DNA from 2 places in the Psychromonas sp. KJ10-2 genome. Region 2 is predicted to be linked to the other one. Evidence: predicted binding sites of a transcription regulator. Region 2 holds the regulator's gene; the other holds the start of a gene.
The links. Region 2 encodes FliA, which starts transcription of late flagellar genes. Its sites were predicted from a motif close to CTAAAGNTNNNNNNNNNNNNGCCGATA; they were not measured.

Region 1 (8,089 bases), 910 kb from region 2:
AAAGTTGCATTAGAGACTGTCACTCCGCCAACAAAAACCGGCTTTAATTTAGCAACAGGAGTGATCGCACCAGTTCGGCCCACTTGGAATTCAACGTTATCAACCACAGTCACTGCTTCTTCAGCCAGGAATTTATAAGCTGTTGCCCAACGTGGCGCACGTGCTACAAACCCCATTTTTTGCTGCAATTTAATATCGTCAACTTTGTAAACAACGCCATCAATTTCATAGGCTAATGCCGGTCTTTTTTCAGCAATATTATCGTAAAACTGATGACAAGCTTGTTTGCCTACTACTCGTTTTACTTCACTAGAAACCGGTAATCCCCAAGCTTTTAATTGTTGAATACGTTGATATTGGCTGTCCGGTAATTCCCCTTCAAATACCCCTACAGCATAACAGTAAAAAGCCAATGGTCGCGCAGCAGCGATTTTTGAGTCTAGCTGACGTAAACTACCCGCAGCGGCATTACGAGGATTAACAAAAGGTTTTTCGCCTGCTTCTACTAAGCGCTGATTCAGCTTTTCAAAACCAGCTTTTAACATAAAGACTTCACCACGAACTTCTAAACGAGCAGGAATATTTTCACCACGAAGTCTTAACGGTAAGTTACCAATGGTTTTAACATTTTCAGTGACATTTTCACCCGTTAAACCATCGCCACGTGTTGCCGCTTGCACCAGTAAGCCATTTTCATAAATAATACTAGCTGCTAAACCATCCAGTTTAGGTTCAATACAAAATGCGGTTTCCGCTAAACTCGATTTATCCATCACACGCTGCATAAAGTCATCAAGGGAATCACTATCAAAAACATTATCTAAGCTGAGCATTGGTATCTGATGGGTTACTTGCTCAAATTTTGATAAGGCAGCGCCCCCTACTTTTTGAGTTGGCGAGTTAGCAGATAATAAGCTCGGATGCTGTGTTTCTAGTTGTTTAAGTTCATGGAAGACTCGGTCATATTCAGCATCAGGTACTGAGGGTGCATCTTGTACGTAATATTGATAGTTGTACTCTTCTAATAAGCCGCTTAATTCTTTTACTTTGTGTTCTGCTTGTTGCATATCATTGCTCATGGATCTTTGCTCTTTTCTAATATTACTAATAAAAAAACCTCGTAAAACGAGGCTTTCTTAGGAGAGTTGTCTCGCACTAGAATTATGCGTACTTCTCTAAACGAGTGCGATACTCAATAAATTGCTCAGTGGTAAATTTCTCACGTTTATCATTTAACACTTCACAGTCAAACTCTTCTGCGACCTGCTCTACCGCTCTTAACATCATATCAAAAGATTTGTTCACACTGATGTTTTTGTTAGGCGCAGTGAAAAAGAATGAGATGCCAGGAGAGTTAAACTGCTCCATATATTCCAAATCAAAGGTACCCGGCGCCATCATATTGGCGATACTAAATAACACCTCGCCTGTACCATCAGAATGTTCATGGCGATGGAAAATATTCATATCACCGAAACGGAACCCGGATGTTAAAAAGAATTGTAGTAACTCATGACCACCTAACTGCCCGCCATTTTTAGCGACAACATTGAAAATAAAGAGGTCAGTCTCTTCTGGTACTGATGCAGCTTTTTCTGTTTCAACTTCAATAGCTGGATCGTCATCAAGTGCATCAACCATATCGATATGCTCTTGAATCGGTAAATCATCAAACGTTGACACAACAACTGGCTCAGCTGTTGGTTTCTCTTTTGCTGAACATTAAAGTGAAACGCATCGGATTCATCATGTTGGTCATCAACATTTGTTGAAAACGCAACAGAGTCATAATCTCGATTTAACTTACTCATCTTAGGATTCGCTTGAACAGGCTCTTGCTCAGCTTCTTCTTCACGAGCCTGTGCGGCTAACTCATCTAACTGAGCTTGTTGTTCCGCTTTTAACGCTTGTTTGTTTTTTCTATTTAATAAAAAACCGTGAATTAATACGCCGGCAATAGCCAAAATACCAATAACGATAAGAATAGATTGAAAGTGCTGCATTATTGATTCTCTTGATTCATTATAGATAACTTTATGACCCTTAAATTACCCTGTATCGTACTGTACGTCTATCGTTTGCCCCTAATTTTTTGCAAAACTTAGAGACATTTACGAAAAGATCCTATTTATTAGCTGATATTTGCTCACTTCAAGGTAATATTATCAAATATATCAATAACAAGGCTTCACTATGAACAACAATACTATAATTGATCAACCCCTAACAGGTTTAGGTTATTTATTCAAAGGTGTGCAGTTACTTCGACACCCTCAACTCAGGGTATTTGTATTAGTGCCGCTACTAATTAATGTTCTGATCTTCGCCAGTGCATTCTGGTTTTTATTTAGCAGCATTACGGATTGGATAGAAACCTATATGCAGGATTTACCCACCTTTTTGAGTTGGTTATCTTATCTGTTATGGCCTGTGATTATTTTTTCTATTTTATTCTCGTTTTCTTTTATTTTTTCAACTATCGCTAACTTAATAGCTGCTCCTTTTAATGGTTTATTGGCTGAAAAAACAGAAATATTATTAACTAAATCGACAATAAATGATGATGGTTGGCAAGATCTATTAAAAGATTTACCAAGAATATTAAAACGTGAATGTCAGAAATGGGCGTACTTTTTGCCTAGAATGCTAGGTTGTTTCATCTTATTCTTTATACCCGTGATAGGCCAAACCATTGCGCCGGTTGTTTGGTTGGTTTTTGCAGGATGGATGATGGCTATTCAATACGCCGATTACCCATTTGATAACCATAAAGTCCCCTTTTCCGTGATGCGTAAAACCTTAGGTGAGCGTTTCGGTAAAAACATTACCTTCGGCATGATCATTAGTTTTTGTACTACCTTGCCCTTATTAAACTTTATTATTATGCCTATTGCCGTTTGTGGAGCAACAGCCGCTTGGGTAGATATTTATAAACAACAGGTGCTGTCTAATCCATTAAACCGCATTGAATAGTAAAGATATCAACTTTTCATTTCTCAATAAAAAAGCCTAGCTTGTCAAACAAGCTAGGCTTTTCAATATCACTTACACAGATTATGCAGCGAAGTTTTTCGCAACAAATTCCCAGTTAACTAATGCCCAAAAACCGTTTAGGTAATTAGGACGAACGTTACGGTAATCGATGTAGTATGCATGTTCCCATAGATCAACTGTTAGAAGTGGTGTTGTACCTTCTTCAGTTAGTGGCGTTGCTGCATTTGACGTGTTAACGATCTCTAGAGAACCGTCTGCTTTTTTAACTAACCAAGTCCATGAAGAACCAAAGTTGTTAACTGCTTTGTCGTTTAATTGTGCTTGGAATTCAGCAAAAGAACCAAATTTAGCATCGATTGCAGCAGCTAGTTCACCAGTAGGTTCGCCACCAGCATTAGGTGCTAGACAGTTCCAGTAGAAAGTGTGGTTCCAGATTTGAGCAGCATTGTTGAATACACCACCTTCAGAAGTTTTAATGATTTCTTCTAAAGATTTTTCAGCAAGATCAGTACCTTCAACTAAACCGTTTAGTTTAGCTACGTAAGTCGCGTGATGTTTACCATGATGAAATTCTAATGTTTCAGCTGAAATATGTGGTTCTAATGCATCTTTTGCGTAAGGTAGTGCTGGTAGTTCAAAAGCCATTTTAAATTCTCCTATAAAGGCTGAGGGGGTTAAACTGTTTGATCTAGTTATACTTTCTTTAGGAATAAAAAGCCACCCTAAAAATTGACCTAGATCATTTTATATCTGTGATAGAATGGTCTCAAATTCATGGATAGATTGCACGTAAACAACTGTTATAATGTGCAATTAAAAACAATATTCTATCGTTAGAGGAAAAATAATGGAAACATTAGACAAAATCAAAGAACAATTAAGCGAAAATACTATCCTTTTATACATGAAAGGTTCGCCTAAATTACCAAGCTGTGGTTTCTCATCACAAGCTTCTCAAGCTTTAATGCAATGTGGTCAACCATTTGCTTATGTTGATATCTTACAAAACCCTGATATCCGTGCAGAATTACCAAAATACGCTAACTGGCCAACTTTCCCACAATTATGGGTAGAAGGTGAATTAGTTGGCGGTTGTGACATTATTTTAGAGATGTTTCAACAAGGTGAGTTACAAGAGTTAATCACTGCAGCAGCTGAAAAAGCACAACCAGCTGAGTAATACTAATCATTCCAATTAGTAAAAAATCACTTTTAAAAATGTGATATAAAAAAGGCGCCCACTGTGATCAGTGAGCGCTTTTTTTGATTAATCGCATTCAGGCATTTGTCCTAAACCAAACGAGTAAAACTTAAATTGGCATTAAATGTTTTCGATACAACTAATATCTGAGTAAGCGATACCGTTTTCATTATACGCGCCGATGCGATAACAATAGGTACTGTCTACCAAGACATTATTATCAACATAACTTGTTTCATCGAAATCAACAGAGGTTACCACCACAAAATCTTGGTCATCATTTAAACTACGCTCAATTAAGAAACCATCTTCGTTATCAGCTAAATCTTCCCAACTAATTTCAAGTGATGCGGTTTCTGTTTCTTCCTCTTCATCTGCAATAATATTAACTAACTCTTCAAATGACTCTTCAACGCTGATTTTTTCTGTCACTTCAACCGTTTCTGAATCACTCCCTCCACCACCACAACCAGTAAGTGAGAAAAAAGCCATTAAAATAATCAGCTTATTGTATTTACCTTTTATCATCTTTTCCACAATCCCCTTTCTAACCCATTGTGCTATTTATAATAAATAGTCTAATTAACATTATTTTATATAGTTAATGTCACAACGCTCAATCTACTAAGTAGATTAAAATACGGTGTTCACATTCATTTACCCAACTTCAAACGATGTTTTATAGTCTTTAAACACAGGTACAAACATCACCAAAACTACCCAATAAAGAGTAGTCACTAAAAAATAAAAAAGCCATTAATATTGAAAAATATTAATGGCTTTTTTATGACAGAGAGGCAGATGACTAGTTCAACACACACTCATAATATTACATATTTTTTATACAATTAACGTTCAAAAAGAGATCAAAAGCAACGCTAAAATGAAGGTAAGAAATTGTTCTATTTAATAAACCTATGGCTAAAAATGATAAATACCAGTTGATAAAATAAATATTTATTTTATTTAATTAATTCCAACCGCCAAGTGCTTTATAACGATTAACCATGTAATAAAATAGTTCTGCAGTCACTTCAGTATCATATAAAGCAGAGTGAGCTTCGTTATTATCATAAGCAACGCCGGCTTTTTCACAGGCTTTAGCTAACACGGTTTGCCCTAGGGTTAAGCCTGCCATACTCGCCGTATCAAAAGCAGCAAAAGGATGAAATGGGACTCGTTTTAATTTACAACGCTCCGTGGCTTTATTAATGAACCCTTGGTCAAAGGCGGCATTATGAGCAACTAAAATCGCTCTATTACACTCATTTTGTTTTTGATATTTACGCACTTTTTTGAATATTTCAGTTAGAGCCTCACGTTCATCAACTGCACCACGTAATGGGTTAAAAGGATCAATTCCAGTAAAACTTAAGGCTTTAGGGTCTAATTCAGCCCCTTCAAAAGGCATAACGTGAAAATGGATTTTATCTACACTGGTTAAATAACCTTGCTCGTCCATTTCAGGGAAAATAGCTGCAATCTCCAGCATTGCATGCACATTAGAATCTAAACCTGATGTTTCTATATCAATAATAACGGGATAAAACCCACGGAATCGTTCTGCTAATTTATTATCCATTTCAGCTCACTGTTAAAATAAAGTCGGAATATTATGCCAGAAAGCAAAATATTCCGCATAAATTTACTAAAGATATTCTGTCATCTGTCGATATAAACAACAGAGATCAAATACATCGAGCGATTATGAAAAAAATAATATCTTTAATCATTATGATGAGCACTATGCCAGCCTACTCTGCCACTAAGCAGTATCATGCAGGACTGGATAATTCTAATTGGTATTTAAGTAGCGACTCACCGATACAGTGTACCCTTGAGCATCCTATTCCAAGATATGGTCAGGCTAACTTTGTGGCAAAAGCCAGCAAGAAAATTAATTTAGATTTTCGTCTTGAAAGCAAAAGAGCTATGCCAAGTACTGAAGTGGTACAGTTAAAATCCGTGCCACCTTCTTGGCATCCAGGTGTTGCGCCAGAATTAATTGATACCGTCACTTTCCACCAGCAATTTAACGGTTATGTGACTAAGCAAAGTGCTTGGCGCATGCTTAGTGAATTAGAACGAGGTCAAGTACCGACTTTCTATTTTCATGATTGGTATAATAATCAACAATTGGTCAGTGTTGGGTTATCCTCTATTAACTTTAATAAAACCTATGACGCATTTAATGACTGTATTTCACAACTGTTGCCTTATAACTTTGATGATATTTCTTACAGCATTTTACGTTATAAAAAAGACGGTTCATTACTGACACAGTTTTCTAAAAATCGCTTAAAAATGATTGGTGATTACATTAAACATGATAAATCAATCAATGTGATTCTAGTGGCGGGTTATACCGATGGTTATGGTGACATTAACAACAATCAAGTCTTATCTGAAAAAAGAGCGAACTCGGTAAAAAACTATTTAGCACAATTAGGTTTTGATAACGACAATATTAAAGTCTCTGGTTACGGGGAAAAACATCATGTCGCAGACAACCGAGATATTTTAGGCCGTCAAGAAAACAGACGAGTCATTATTTCTATAGAAAAGGAAGAAGAGGAAATATAGTTTTTGGTCAGCATTAACCTCTATTAATACCTAGGAATATAGGTGATATGATCAATAAGCTCGTCAATGCCTTGCCAATCCAACTCTGTCAGTAGTGCCTTATTCGCTTTAAGTTGTTGCTGCAGAGTTATTTCAACGTTACTAGCAATAACTATAATATTACTAAAGTCCTCAAATTCAACCAAAGCTAAATAGGGAAAGTATTTTTTAATCGTCAATAACAGTGCTGTCAATTTTTGTTCAGAATCGGCAAAAAGATTAATTAAAACCAGCCCTTGTTCAGTGGTTATTTGATCAAGTTGTTGGTAGAAGGACGCTTCAAATATACAGTCTGCACTCTGCTCACCTATAAAAAGATCAGATAACACCACATCATATTGTTGATCACACTCAGCAACAAATTGTTCGGCACTGGCGCATATAACCTGAGACTGAGTTGGCAATAAAAAGTGGGATTTTGCCATTGAAATAATAGCTTGAGATGCCTCGATAGAGGTCAGTGAAAGTTTCGTTAAATTAGCTAGACAACGTTCTAATGCCGCTCCGCCTAACCCTAGATTTAAGATATTTACTGCCTTAGGATTAATTAATAAACATAATAAAAAAGATTGTGTTACCGGCATAATAATTTGATTGGGGGAATCTAATGACATGAGCGATTGTATAGAAGCGCCAGCATATTCAAACCACCTAAATCGCCCAGACTCTTTTACCAGTAGTTTTTCACCCTTGATACACTGTTGTTCAATAATACGCTGAGGAAATAGATGTTTGGCAATCAATCTTTCAGACATTGACCACTCCTTTATTTCTCATTATTACTTTATCAAAGTTGTGCAAAGGTAACTTGTTGCAGATGTGGGTTCTCAACCATCACCTTAAGAGAGATTATATTATCTAAAACAATAATCTGCTGTTGGCCTTTAATATCTAGTTTAATACACTCTTGTCTCTCTTTGTCTCGAACCGTATCAACAGCAATCCCTTCGACTATTACGCCTGACTTTAAACTCAATTGAACTGGGTAATGGTGCATACAAACAATTTCAATATAATCATAATCTGCGCAGCTAAGCATTATATTTACCTTTTTTACCTTAAATGAGATGTTGCGTTGCATGACATATTGGACAAAAGCGTGACCGTTGCGCCATGCTGTTTGTTGCCTAACAATTTTAAATCCAAACTTTTCAAAAAGTGGCTTGGCTAACATAGAGGCTTCCACGTATAAAACGGGTAATCCCATCCCCTGCGCATGATTAATTATATAAGTTAGTAAAAGTGAGCCAACACCTTGTTGCTGAAAATGAG
Region 2 (8,089 bases):
GACTCCATGTAAATCATCTAATAAGCTTTCGAATTCATCTTCTGTAATTTCATCACTTACTTCCTGTGCAGGGGAATCAGCAGTAGGTTTAGCGTGTAATTCATCTAATAAACTTTCAAATTCAGCTTCATTAATATCATCAATATTATTGCTACTAGCTTCTGGAGTTTCTATAACAGGCTCAGCCACGATTGGCTCAGGAGTTTCTTCGACAATAGGCTCAGCCGTTTCGGGTTTACTTAAGCGGTGTAATGAATTCAAAATATCAGAAGAGGCTTTTTCTGCAGGCTCGCCATTTTGCACCGCAGAAAACTGTTCATTGATAATATCTAATGCGGCTAAAATGGTATCCATTAAATCAGAATCAACAGATCGGGCACCTTGGCGTAACCCATCGAATACGTTTTCTGCACCATGACAGGTTTCAACTAACTCTGTTAAAGATAGAAAACCTGCACCACCTTTTACCGTATGAAAACCACGGAAGATAGCATTAAGTAACTCTACGTCATTAGGATTGTTTTCTAATTCAACAAGCTGTTCAGAAAGTAATTCTAAAATTTCTCCTGCTTCAACCAAAAAATCCTGCAGGATCTCATCATCTACTTCAAATGTCATTTCCTAGTTCCTTTAAAATCCTAAGCTTGAAAGCAGGTCATCTACGTCATCTTGTCCATTAACAACGTCGGTACGGGATTCGGCATCAATAATTGGCCCTTCCGTTTTAATATTACTCTTGGCTTCTGCAACTACTTTTTGTTGTTCAACGGAAGAGTCTAGCTCTCTCTGTGTACTACATACTTTCAGAATAACCACTAACTTCGATTCAATCTCTTGTACTAACTCAATAACACGATTAATGATCTGTCCAGTTAAGTCTTGGAACTCTTGAGCCATTAAAATCTCACTCAATTTATCACGAAATAGATTGGCACTTTGTTTAGAGTAATTTAAAAAATCGTCAACGGAATGACACATGGATTTAAACTCACCTAACGCTAAATCACGCGTCATCAAATTACCCCAGCTTGGCATAACCTGATCTAAGTCAGTAATCAATTTGTCAGCAACAGGTAAGCAATGATCGATAGCATCCATAGTGGTGTTGGCTGCTTTATCGGTCATTTCAATAACGTAATTTAAGCGATTTTTAGCATCTGGCAGTTCATGGCCAGCTAAATCTAATAAACGCGTATCATTATGAAAACTTAATAGTGCTTCGTGTAACTCACGGGTTAATTCACCCACTTGCCCAAATAACACACTTTCTGTTGTATTAAAAAACGAAACACTTTCTACAATTTTATTAGCCTCTTCAACTTGCTCGGCTTCTAAATGTGCAACTAACGCTTTAGCTTCAGAAAGTGATAGGTGTGGCATTATTTCACTTGCCATACTTAACTCCTTAAATTAAGCCAAACGCTCAAAGATTTTGTCTAGTTTCTCTTTCAATGTACCAGCAGTAAACGGCTTGATAATGTAACCATTAACTCCTGCCTGTGCTGCTTCAATGATCTGCTCGCGTTTTGCCTCAGCAGTCACCATTAACACTGGAAGGTGTTTTAAATTAGGATCTTTACGGATCTCTTTTAATAACTGGATCCCTTCCATAATTGGCATATTCCAATCCGTCACAACAAACTCAAAGTCACCGTTTTTTAGCATAGGTAATGCCGTGTGACCATCATCTGCTTCATAGGTATTAGTGAAACCTAAATCCCTTAATAAGTTTTTAATTATTCTTCTCATTGTTGAGAAATCATCAACAATCAAAACCTTCATTTCTTTATTCAAAATATTCCCCTAGAACAACAATCTACCTATTACTATATATATGTATATATAGATAAAAATTGAAAAAAATACACTATTTTTGTTAATTATCTTTAACTAACTAACATACTGCGGGCCATTATCACCAAAATCCATTGCCAATAACTACCCATTAATAGTTAAATATTAGCAGAATTAACTTTAGATTTCAGTTTATGTAACGCTTGGCTAAGAATTTGGCTAACACGTGACTCACTCACCTCTAGAATTAACCCTATCTCTTTTAAATTTAACTCTTCATCGTAGTACAGTGATAACACCAAGGCTTCTCTTTGTGGTAGTGCCTCTATCATTTCAGCTAACTGCTGCGTAAATTGATTTTCAGCCACATCATCAAAGGTGCTATCCGCCGTTGCACTGCTTTGTGCAAACATATCATTTGGATTAGGTAAGTCTTCATAAGCCACTAATTTGGCACAATTAACATCCTGCAGCATTTTCTGATATTCACTCAGAGTAACCTGTAAATGCTTAGCGACTTCTACTTCAGTAGCGCTTTCTCCGGTCTGCTTTTCCACTTCATCAATGGCCGTTGCGATAGTGCGGCTATTTTTATGTACCGAACGTGGTACCCAATCGCCTTTACGCAGGTCATCTAACATCGCACCTCGAATACGAATACCGGCGAATGTTTCAAAGCTTGCACCTTTAGTTGCATCAAAATTACGCGCCGCTTCTAATAAACCGATCATGCCTGACTGTACTAAATCATCGACAAGTACATTGGCAGGTAATCTGGCCATTAGATGGTATGCAATTTTTTGTACTAACTCTGAATGACGACCAATCAAGTCAGTTGTATCAGATTGATATCCCTGCGCTTTAATCACTTATAAATATTCCCGCTTGGTTATTATCTATATCTGCCATTTATAAAAGTTCTTTAATACTTTCATCGTTATCGTTTAATAATAACTTCTCAATGAAAAATTCTAGATGCCCACCTGGCTGATGTGGAATAGGCCAATCACTGGCACGATTTGCTAATGCTTTAAATGCTAATGACGCTGGTGTTTTAGGAAAAGCATCCACCACGGTTTTTTGCTTTCTCACTGCTTGACGTACATTGCCATCAAAGGGAATACAAGCAACTAACTCTAACGATGCATCTAAGAAACGATCGGTAACTCGAGTAAGCTTAGTAAATAGGTCTTGCCCTTCACGTAAACTGCGTACCATGTTGGCAACAATCTTGAAGCGATACACGCCATTTTGCTTACTTAATATTTTAATCAAGGCATAAGCATCGGTGATCGATGTTGGTTCATCACATACCACCATTAATACGTCTTGCGCTGCTTGTGCAAAACTCACTACCATATTAGAAATACCGGCAGCAGTATCTATTAATAAAATATCGATAGGTGTTTGTAGGGAGCTAAAAGCTTGGATTAAACCTGCATGCTCTACATCCGTTAATTCCACCATTGATTGTGTACCAGAGGTCGCTGGAATAATCATCACCCCTTCAGGGCCATGTACAATCACTTCATCTAAGGAACATTCACCAGATAACACATGAGATAGGTTTTTAATGACTCGAATCCCTAATAATACATCGACATTTGCTAACCCTAAATCGGCATCAAGTATCATTACTCGCTTACCCATTTTTGCAAGCGATACAGCCATATTAAGCGTTACATTTGTTTTGCCTACGCCACCTTTACCGCCAGTGACTGCAATAACTTTTACTTGGTGATTTGTCATTCGTCTTAACCCGCTTGCTTGATCTGCCATCATCTTACTTACTCATTATTTAAATTAATTAAACCAACACACTAACTACTATAACACCGAAATTAATCGTCTGTATTGCTATACCATTGATGCGACTCTTCTTGTTGTTGGTTTTCCATCATTGTTAATGTATCACTAATTAAACTTTCTACTTTTGCAATTTCAATATCTTCGGGAACACGTTGCCCTGTGGTGATGTAACTAATAGGTAATGCATGTTTCATTGTCACACTTAATACTTCACCTAATCCTAGACTTTCATCAATTTTAGTTAGGATACAACCCGATAATGGAATACGTTTAAAGTGCTGTAATGCTTCTTCAACCACTCGGCGTTGCGCCGTTGAAGGAACCACTAAATAGCTTTTAATATTCACGCCACTGCTACTCATTAATGTTTCTAATTGTTCTGACAGGCGAACATCGCGTTGACCCATACCAGCAGTATCAATTAACACTAAACGCTTTTCTCTAAACTGATATAAAATTTGCGATAATTCATCCGCATCTTTAGCAACTCGCACAGCACAACCCATGATTTTACCGTAAGTGGCTAACTGTTCATGTGCGCCAATACGGTATGTATCAGTGGTGATCAAAGCAACTTGCTCTGGACCATATTTAATCGCAAATTGTGCTGCTAGCTTAGCGATTGTGGTGGTTTTCCCCACGCCTGTCGGACCTAATAAAGCAATCGCACCACCTTTTAACAAGATTTCATTTTGTCCGATAAAGATTTTATCTTGTAACAATGCTTGGATATATTGCTGAACTTCACTAGAAGAAGCGTCTTCAGGTACATAACTCGCTAAGTTATCGGCAATTTCATCGGAAAATCCAGCACTATTTAACCATTTAATGATCATCGCTCGAACCGGCTCTTTACGCTCCATCTCTTGCCACATTAAACCGGATACTTGATGCTCTAAAAGCTTACGTAATGAAGCAACTTCTTCGCTTATTTTTGCCATGCCTTTGTTATCTTGTGCACGGTTAGCTAAAGCAGCTTGTTTGATTGAGCCTTGGCGTGGCTCTTGGCGATGCCAATTTTGTTGCTCTGCTAATGTAGGTGGCTGTGTTGGAGCGGATCTCGCATTCTCTTTTTCCAACTCTTCATGGAAAGAGAATGCTGGCGGCTCTTGACGCTTCTTAGGCGCAGGCTTTTTATTTTGCTGCGCATTAACCTTACCAAAAAATGAGTTTAATGATTTTGCAAAGTCTTCACCGCTCTCTTTACGGTTACTGCGAATGCTATTAGGTAACTTAATTTTAGGCGCGCTTTTTTCAGCCCCTTTTGAAGATAGCTGAACGTTATCATCTTTCAGTTGTGACAAGCTATCCGCTTTATCAGATTTAGGCTCGGGTGCCTGAGACTGGTAATCAACCGCTGCGACTATTTCAATGCCACCCACTACTTTTTTATTCGACATGATCACAGCTTCAGGACCTAATACTTCCTTCACTTCCACCATTGCAGTACGCATGTCTTTTGCAAAAAATCGTTTAATTTTCATTGATTACAACCATTATTGCCCAACTGAGCTAATTATTTTAATTTGCTTATCATCCGGAATTTCCTGATAAGAGAGTATATGCAAACTCGGAATAGTATTTTTAACAAAACGCGCTAATGTGCCACGTAACACTCCTGATGTTAATAATACTGCCGGTTGTCCTACTAACTCTTGTTGCTGTGCAACTTCAATCAGTGAATTCTGAATACGCTCTGCTAAACCAGGCTCAATACCCGCCCCGTCAGCACCACCTGCTTGTATAGACTTATGCAGTATTTGTTCCAACTCTGAAGACAAGGTTATAACAGGGATTTCCGGCTCATTGCCAATAATTTCTTGGACTATCATGCGTTTTAGTGAAATACGGCACGCTGCTGTCAAAACTTCGGCATCTTGGCTACGTGGACCATAATCAACCAAGGTCTGTACAATAGAGCGAATATCACGAATCGCGACATTCTCATTTAACAACCCTTGCAACACTTTTACTACCGTACTTAATGACAGTACTTCGGGTACTAAGCCTTCAACAAGTTTAGGATACTTTTTAGCTAACATATCTAATAAACTTTGCGCTTCTTCATGACCTAATAACTGCGCCGCATTATTACTTAAGATCTGACTTAAATGAGTGGCAACTACAGTAGCAGTATCAACGACTGTATACCCTAAGGCTTGGGCTTGCTCGCGCTGCGCTTCATCTATCCAAACAGCCTCTAATCCAAAGGCAGGATCAATCCCAGTAATGCCTTCAATAGGCCCAAACACTTGCCCTGGATTAATTGCCATATCTTTATCATGATAAATATCAGCATGACCACAGCCTACACCCATTAATGAAATAGAGTAATGGTTAGGTGACAAATCTAAATTATCGCGAATATGTACAGGTGGGATTAAGAAACCCATCTGTTGAGATAGCTTTTTACGTACCCCTTTAATGCGATCTAATAACTGTCCACCTTGAGATTTATCTACTAATGGAATCAAGCGGTAACCAACCTCTAAGCCAATAGTATCAACACTGCGCACATCATCCCAACCTAACTCTTTGACTTCGGCTGCACCGGCTTCATTAACCGCGCCACTCTTTTGTAAAGCCAAAGCAGTTTCTTCCTGAGTTTTCAAACGCTTTAACTGCCAATAAGCACCACCAGCAGCAACGCCACCTAAAGTCAGAAAAGCGAGGTGTGGCATGCCCGGTACGATCCCCATAACCAGTAAAATACCGGCAGTGATCATTAATGCTTTTGGATCATTAAACATCTGACCCAGCATTCGATTACCCATATCTGCTTCGGTATTTTCACGGGTTACCGTGATCGCAGCTGCAATGGATAATAATAGAGAAGGGATTTGTGCAACTAAACCATCACCTATGGTCAATAAGGTGTAGATCTCTGCAGCCTCAGACAGAGGCAGATCATATTGCGCCATACCTATGATAAAACCGCCAATGATATTAATAAATAAAATCATAATACCGGCGATTGCATCACCTTTAACAAACTTACTTGCACCGTCCATTGAGCCATAAAAATCGGCTTCCATGGTGACCTCTTCACGGCGTAAACGCGCCTGATCTTGGTCAATTAACCCAGCATTTAAATCGGCATCAATGGCCATTTGTTTACCAGGCATTGCATCCAATGTAAAACGAGCACTTACCTCTGAAATTCGCCCTGCACCTTTAGTCACCACCACAAAGTTAATGATCATTAAAATGATAAAAACAATCAGGCCCACCGCCAAATTACCGCCGATCACCACTGAACCAAACGCTTCAATCACGTTACCAGCAGCGTTACCGCCTTCATGGCCTTCTAATAACACAACACGGGTTGATGCTACATTAAGTGCCAAACGCAATAAGGTCGCGATTAATAGCACGGTCGGGAAAGCAGCAAAATCTAGCGGACGCTTAGTATAGATAGATACCAATAAGACTATTAATGCTAAAGCGATATTAAAGGTGAATAGAATATCTAATAGCAATACCGGCATAGGTAAGATCACCATGCCTAATGTCGCAAGTACTAGAATTGGTGTCCCTAAGCCACCCAGTAAAGTTGCTCGTTTAGACCAAAGTGATGTGAAGATTGCGTTAATAGTGTCACCTAAAAAGAAAAATGTTAACGAATACTAAATATCCAATAGGGGTTACTCTAACCAACTAATTTAGATATTAAAAGTGGTGGATGCTCTGTATACAAGATAAGCACGCTTCAATGTGATAAATAATGACTAAATACACGTTAATCTTATTATTAAAGTGTCAAATAATTATCTTCATCTTAGTCATAAGCAAATAGAATACCAATTAATAAAGAAAGTGGAAAAGTACTTCGATAAAAGAGGGGCAGATAAGACTTAGTTCGGGTAGAGGAAATCATCTGGCACAGGAATGTCATTAGGTAAAGCTTTTGGTCGACCTGATTTGCCTTTTCTAAACTGTTCCAATTGATAGATGTAAGCTAATATTTTAGCGATCGCAATAAATAACTCTTCAGGAATATCATCACCGATTTCGGTAGTATGATAAACCGCACGACACAATTGTGGTGATTGCATCACAGGCACCTCATGCTCTCGCGCTACTTCACGAATTTTCAAAGCCATAAAGTCAACACCTTTTGCAACAACATAAGGAGGTCGGTCGCCCTCTTTATCGTACTTAAGCGCCACTGAATAATGGGTCGGGTTGGTCACAATCACATCGGCATCGGGAATATCGCCCATCATAGTTCGTTGTGACATCTCATATTGTAATTGACGAATACGTTGTTTGACTTCAGGTTTACCCTCTGAGTTTCGGAATTCATCTTTGACCTCTTGTTTGGTCATTTTTAACTCGTCATTATGCTTGTATATTTGGTAGGGCACATCAACGGCAACAATCACTAATAATGACAAACACAATAATAGAAACATCCAGCTCAGCATATCTAAGGCTTCAAAAGCACTGCCGGGTAATTGACTAACAGATAGATGTAAAATATGTT

Region 1: the regulator FliA is predicted to act here: its motif matches at 5,844-5,870, upstream of ACLKL2_RS00240 (flagellar protein MotY).

What each region holds. Positions count from the first base shown of each region.
Region 1 is NZ_CP178827.1:51,364-59,452, reverse strand. It holds gene ligA (NAD-dependent DNA ligase LigA) at 1-1,079, opposite strand, end outside; gene zipA (cell division protein ZipA) at 1,162-1,557, opposite strand; gene ACLKL2_RS00270 (hypothetical protein) at 1,521-2,003, opposite strand; gene cysZ (sulfate transporter CysZ) at 2,194-2,973, shown strand; gene sodB (superoxide dismutase [Fe]) at 3,055-3,639, opposite strand; gene grxD (Grx4 family monothiol glutaredoxin) at 3,842-4,174, shown strand; gene ACLKL2_RS00250 (hypothetical protein) at 4,316-4,732, opposite strand; gene rnt (ribonuclease T) at 5,166-5,777, opposite strand; gene ACLKL2_RS00240 (flagellar protein MotY) at 5,903-6,778, shown strand; gene ACLKL2_RS00235 (spermidine synthase) at 6,802-7,572, opposite strand; gene ACLKL2_RS00230 (Rho-binding antiterminator) at 7,605-8,089, opposite strand, start outside.
Region 2 is NZ_CP178827.1:3,142,045-3,150,133, reverse strand. It holds gene ACLKL2_RS15375 (chemotaxis protein CheW) at 1-618, opposite strand, end outside; gene ACLKL2_RS15370 (protein phosphatase CheZ) at 631-1,395, opposite strand; gene cheY (chemotaxis response regulator CheY) at 1,411-1,794, opposite strand; gene ACLKL2_RS15360 (RNA polymerase sigma factor FliA) at 1,953-2,663, opposite strand; gene ACLKL2_RS15355 (MinD/ParA family protein) at 2,704-3,576, opposite strand; gene flhF (flagellar biosynthesis protein FlhF) at 3,636-5,087, opposite strand; gene flhA (flagellar biosynthesis protein FlhA) at 5,100-7,151, opposite strand; gene ACLKL2_RS15340 (hypothetical protein) at 7,105-7,233, shown strand; gene flhB (flagellar biosynthesis protein FlhB) at 7,458-8,089, opposite strand, start outside.